Regions from separate parts of the Rahnella sp. CFA14(1/10) genome, predicted to be linked through region 1. Evidence: predicted binding sites of a transcription regulator. Region 1 holds the regulator's gene; the other holds the start of a gene.
The links. The regulator Fur, encoded in region 1, represses iron uptake genes when iron is present. The targets are predictions, from matches to a motif close to ATAATAATGAGAACNACTATCAA.
Positions count from the first base shown of each region.

Region 1 (3,179 bases):
TCAGTCTCTACAAAGCGGCCGGTAAATTTAAATATGGCGGATTCTGGGGACATGCGGGCTATATTCAGCCCACAGGGCAGACGTTGATCGCACCGCACTGGAGCTTCATGCCGGGGACTTATCGCGGTGCGGAAGCCGGGTATAAACATGATTTCGGTGATGCGGGTGAACTGAGTTTCTCCTATATGTGGGCCGACGAATATAAATCGCCCTGGCATCTGGAAATGGATGATTTCCGCCAGAATGATAAGAAAACCGGCGTTTCTTATATTCACTCCCTCGGTGCGAAATATGACTTTAAAAATGACTTCGTGCTGGAAGGCGCGTTTGGTCAGGCTGAAAGTTATGTCGATCAGTACTTTGGCAAAGCCTCGTACAAAATAGATTTGCTGGGCAATCCGCTGACTACCAGCTATCAGTTCTATGGGGCAGAAGATCGTATCAGCGACAAAAATGATCCAAACAGTTTGTATGATGGTCTGGCCTGGTTGCAGGCATTAACTTTCGGCTATACCACGGGTCAGTTCAACTGGCGTCTGGAAGGGACGATGGTGAAAGCGGAAGGGAACCAGGGTTACTTCCTGCAACGTATGACGCCGACGTATTCCTCTTCAAACGGCCGTCTTGATGTGTGGTGGGACAACCGTTCGGACTTCAACGCTAACGGTGAAAAAGCAGTATATGCAGGCGTGTTGTATGACCTGGCAAAATGGGATTTACCGGGCTTAGCCGTCGGTGGCTCCTATGTTTATGCATGGGATGCCAGGCCGAGCACTAACGCGGCTTACGACCAGAGTCAGCGCCTGAAAGAAAGCGCCTGGAGTCTGGATGCGCTGTACACCATTCAGGAAGGCCGTGCGAAAGGGACATTGTTCAAACTGCATTACACCCAGTATGACAATCATTCGGATATTCCAAGCTGGGGCGGCGGATACGGCAATATTTTCCAGGATGAAAAAGACGTGAAATTCATCGTTATCGCTCCATTCACTATTTTCTGAGGTCGCTATGTCGATGAATAAATTATTGATGACCGTGGTATCCGCTGTTCTGCTGGCGGGTTGTGCGCCGACAGCCGGTCAGGCTGAAATATCCAAAACGCGTGAGGCTTACAGCGCCTGTATTAATACAGCGGAAGGCAATCCGGATAAACTGGCATCCTGTCAGGCGGTGCTGAATGTGCTGAAACAGGAAAAAGCCCACCAAAAATTTGCGGAACAGGAAACGGTTCGCGTGGTGGATTACCAGCAGTGTCTTACGGCACGCAAAACCGGTAATGGTCAGGCGTATGCCGCAGATTGCGGAAAGATATGGCAGGAAATCCGGGCCAATAACGCTCCGAAACCGTAAAACGAATCGCAGAAATCAAACCCCGGCGTGCCGGGGTTTTTTTAGGGTTGCTGAAATCCAGACATAAAAAAACCGCTTTTCAGCGGTTAATGAATTCACAGCCTGTCGGCAACGGGGTTGCCACATGCCATATTAGTGCGCAGGTTTATCGTTGTGCAAAGACTCATCTTCGCGGCAATCACCTGCTTCACAATGACCATAGAGATACAGACTATGGTTGGTCAGTTTGATGCCGTGTTTCTTAGCAATCTCACGCTGACGGCCTTCAATATACTCATCACGAAATTCGATTACACGTCCGCAATCCAGGCAGATGAGGTGATCGTGGTGATGCTGCTGAGTCAGTTCGAATACGGACTTGCCGCCTTCGAAATTATGACGGGTAACGATACCGGCGTCGTCGAACTGGTTCAGAACGCGGTAAACCGTTGCCAGGCCAATTTCTTCACCCATATCAATTAATTGCTTGTAAAGATCTTCCGCACTAACGTGATGACCTTCCGGCGCTTGCAGCACTTCCAGGATTTTGAGGCGCGGAAGCGTGACTTTTAAGCCAGCTTTCTTCAGTGCGGTGTTGTTGTCAGTCATGCGGATTCAGTCCTGTTACTATGTGCTAATCAAGTTGAGGCATGCAGCCTGTGGCATCGGCGGCACAAATTATTCGTTTAGTCTCTTCGTTTACGCAAGTGTGCCAATTGTCGTCAACGATAGCCTGTTAATAAAGATCACAATTTGCCGGTCACATTGGTAATGCAACGACTTGATCGATAGAAAAAACAGAGGAACTCAGTGTACCTTGATACGACCGAAAGTTACAATTTTGTAGCAGTTAAATTGTTAATTTCAGTAATAGTTTGGCCCTTCAATTGTAGAATAAATCCTCAGGGCCAACAGGGTTTTTAGCCAATAATTTCAGAAAGGCTGAGTTCTTCTGTGATCTGTTTCACCCAGGCATCAACACGTTCACTGGTCAGTTCCGGCTGGCGATCTTCGTCAATTGCCAGGCCTATGAAATGCTTATCATCAGCCAGGCCTTTAGAGGCTTCAAAGTGATACCCTTCGGTAGGCCAGTGTCCGACAATCACTGCGCCGCGTGGCTCAATGATATCGCGCACGGTGCCCAGTGCATCGCAAAAATATTCGGCATAGTCTTCCTGGTCACCACAGCCAAACAGTGCAACCAGCTTACCTTCGAAATCTATCTCTTCCAGCGTTGGGAAAAAGTCGTCCCAGTCACACTGCGCTTCACCGTAATACCAGGTTGGAATACCGATAAGCAAAATATCGAATTTTTCCAGATCCTCTTTGCTGCTCTTCGCAATGTCATGCACCTCTGCAACATCTTTACCCAACTGTTTCTGGATCATTTTTGCGATGTTTTCGGTGTTACCTGTATCGGATCCAAAGAAGATACCTACAACGGCCATAAGATTACCTAACCTCTTGTTCTCAATGAAGTGCTCTGCAACGCAGGCAATAATAATGCAGATGATAGCAAACTCGTGCGGCGGAGAATATGCTTCTGCTCGCCTTCTTAGCTGGGGAATAAGTTTATCGGGCAATATTTTTAAGTGTTATCGCCTTTGTGTGCTTTCACGCAGGGTGCGTTAACCTCAGGCTGAATAAGGTCAAACGCAAATTGAAGAAATAAGTCGTCACAATACTAAATTTCGAGAATATTCCGCCGATAGATGATGCGAGAGCAATCTCAACATAATAAAGAAATCGATGCCCGGAGAGGTGTTCAAACATGTCCTGGGGCACTTGCCTGCTGGTTACCTGTCTTGATTCTCCGCATCCCCCTCAATCCTCAGGCCAGAAACAGTCAT
Region 1 is NZ_SEWS01000001.1:677,801-680,979, reverse strand. Features, by position in the region: gene EVX52_RS03405 (OprD family outer membrane porin) at 1-1,001, shown strand, start outside; gene chiQ (ChiQ/YbfN family lipoprotein) at 1,015-1,350, shown strand; gene fur (ferric iron uptake transcriptional regulator) at 1,483-1,938, opposite strand; gene fldA (flavodoxin FldA) at 2,250-2,777, opposite strand.

Region 2 (3,179 bases), on a different contig from region 1:
TAGGTTTGCCCGGCAGTCAGCAACGGAAATTCCGCCACCGGCTGCTGCCAGAGTTCGCTGCATAATTGCAGGCTGTACCAGAAAATAAATACGCTGATCGCCAGCATCATCAGATCAGAAAGCAATGCGGCAAATTTTTTCAGCACGGGCGGCAGCCGGTCAGTGACCATGGCGACGACAATGTGCGAACCGGCACGGTAACTGACGGCGGCACCAATAAACGTGAAGGTCACCATGCACATAATCGCGATCGGTTCCGGCCACGACAGGGCGTTGTTCATGACGTAGCGGGCAAAGATCCCAATGGGGATCACCGCCACCATCAGCAGCAAAGCGATACCCGCCAGCCACATCGCGCAGCGGTAAAGAATGTCCATCAGGGTGTGATAACTCGAAACCATAAATCCCCCGGTGAATGATCAGAAAGAGGCAGTCCGCAGACTGCCAGTGTCAGGGTTTACTTCACGTCAGCGATTTGCTGCATCAGATCCTGATGATCTTTACCGAATTCATCGCGCACGGATTGTGTGGCTTTGACGTAGGTTGCAGGGTCAATTTCATAGAATTTCACGCCGCCTGCTTTCATGGTGGCGAGGGCTTTCTCGTTATAGGTTTTCCACAGTTCGCGTTGTTCATCCTGCGCCTCTTTTGCCAGTTTGAGGATTAACTGCTGGTCTTCCGGTTTCAGCTTGTCCCATTTCACTTTTGAATACAGGAACAGTTCAGGGATGATGAAATGGCGGCTGTAGGTGTAGTTTTTCACAACCGGCAGGTAATTATGGGCGACAAAAGTGGGCGGGTTGTTTTCAGTGCCGTCGATGACGCCGGTCTGCATACCGCTGAACACTTCACTGACACCCATCGCCACCGGATTTGCGCCCATCGCTTTCAGCGTTGCCAGTGCAATAGGGCTGCCCTGTACGCGGATTTTCATGCCATGCAAATCTTCCGGTTTCACCACCGGCTGTTTGGTGATCAGGTTACGTGTTCCGCCATCCATCCATCCAAGAAAGACCAGCCGTGAATTCGGGTTGTTAGTGATCTTATCGCCGATCTCTTTACCGATCTGACCGTCGAGTACTTTATGCATATGATTTTCGTCGCGGAAAATGTAGGGCAGGGTGAAAACATTAATTTCCGGCAAAATCGAGGCAACCGGTGTCATTGACACACGGATAATATCCAGCGCACCAAGCTGTGCCTGTTCAATTTCCTGCTTTTCATCACCCAGTACGCCACCCGGGAACGTTTTAATCTCGAGGCGTCCGTCCGTTTGCTTTTGCAGTTTTTCGCCCATGTGCTGGACAGCGACTACGTTGGGATAGCCTTGCGGATGTACATCAGCGGCTTTGAGCGTTTGTGCTGCCACGCCATGGGTAAATAAGAGGGTCGCGGAACTCAGGCAAAGGCTGAGAAGTGCTTTTTGCATTTTCATCAGTTTGTCTCCAGGGTACTCAGTAAGGGAAAGATAAATGAGAGCAAGCGTCGAACACGGTGTACCCGGGGGGTGCAACCTGTCCATGTTAAAAATGACTAAATAAGCTTGTAAATTAAAAGGATACATAGGGTGCCGGTGTGTGGTCTTCCCCAGTAGAAGCACATTACCTTATTTTTTGTTGCGCGGTATTTGAGCGTTATCACAAACTTATAACAAATATAAAAAGCCGTTGCTTAATATTTAAAACGTTGTTTTGACTTGGTTAATAAGCGTCAGATGATTGATTAATGGTGTAATTCTTCCGGAAAATGTGACGGAGATTAAATTGTTCATCCTTTGTGCAAAAAGGAAAAACCTTGTGATCAGTCAATGACACGCAGGTCGCCAGGCGGGATAATGTAAATAATAATGAGAACGACTATCAATTAGGTGTTTTTTTTTGATATCATCCGACGTTATTCATTCTTTCTACATACTGATTCTGGCTGGAGGCGACGCGTGAAAACGGCTCGCAATAAGATGAAAGAGGCGACCTCATTACTGATGTCGTTAATGTTGGTTGCTGGCCTGAGTGGCAACGCGATGGCGGCACCGGCGACGCCGGCTGGACAAGCCGTCAGTTCTGCTGCAACTCAACCTGCAACGGCGGATACCCCAGCATCGGCAACCCGTGACGCAACGGCGGCTCCGGTGATGCAACCCGCACCAACGGATACCGCACCTGTCATTCCAACCGATTTGTCTGTTATGGGCATGTACCATCATGCTGATGTGGTGGTGAAAACCGTCATGATCGGTCTGTTGCTGGCTTCTGTGGTCACCTGGGCGTTGTTATTCAGCAAGGGGGCAGACGTCTTCACCGGCAAACGCCGTATGCGCCGTGAATTTGACGCGTTGTCTTCTGTTCGTACGCTGGATGAAGCTGCCGAGCAGGCTGAAAGTTTTGCCGCCAGCAGCATCAGCGCGCAGATGATCCGTGATGCCCAAAACGAGCTTGAACTCTCTGCAGGATCAACTGACAACAACGGTATTAAGGAGCGGACGGGTTTCCGCCTTGAGCGCCGCGTCAGCGCTGCCGGCCGCCACATGGGCCGTGGCAATGGTATTCTGGCGACCATCGGGGCAATCTCTCCGTTCGTCGGCCTGTTCGGTACTGTATGGGGCATCATGAACAGTTTCATCGGTATCGCACAGACGCAGACCACCAATCTGGCGGTCGTGGCACCGGGTATTGCCGAAGCCTTACTGGCGACGGCTGTGGGCCTGATTGCGGCCATCCCTGCGGTGGTGATCTACAATATTTTCGCCCGTACTATCACCTCTTATCGTCATCAGGTCGGCGATGTGGCGGCGCAGATAATCCTGTTACAGGGCCGTGATTTGGATCTGGCTGCCAGCAAAAGCAATACGCCACGCGGTCAGACAGGTCAGTTACGTGTAGGGTAAGAACAGATTATGGCTATTCGGTTAAACGATGATATCGACGAAAGTGGTGAAATGCATGACATCAACGTCACGCCTTTTATCGACGTCATGCTGGTATTGCTGATCATTTTCATGGTGGCAGCGCCGCTGGCTACCGTAGATGTGCGGGTAGATTTACCGGCTTCGACGGCAAAACAACAGCCGCGTCCGGAGAAACCGATTTTCCTGTCGGTAAAAGCTGATAAGCAACTGTTTCTCGGTGATACACCGGTCAACAGCAGTAATCTGACCGCCATGCTGGATGAGCGTACTCAGG
Region 2 is NZ_SEWS01000007.1:86,704-89,882, reverse strand. Features, by position in the region: gene EVX52_RS15070 (TRAP transporter small permease) at 1-401, opposite strand, end outside; gene EVX52_RS15065 (TRAP transporter substrate-binding protein) at 458-1,435, opposite strand; gene exbB (tol-pal system-associated acyl-CoA thioesterase) at 1,958-2,884, shown strand; gene exbD (TonB system transport protein ExbD) at 2,894-3,179, shown strand, end outside.
Region 2: the regulator Fur is predicted to act here: its motif matches at 1,841-1,863, upstream of exbB (tol-pal system-associated acyl-CoA thioesterase).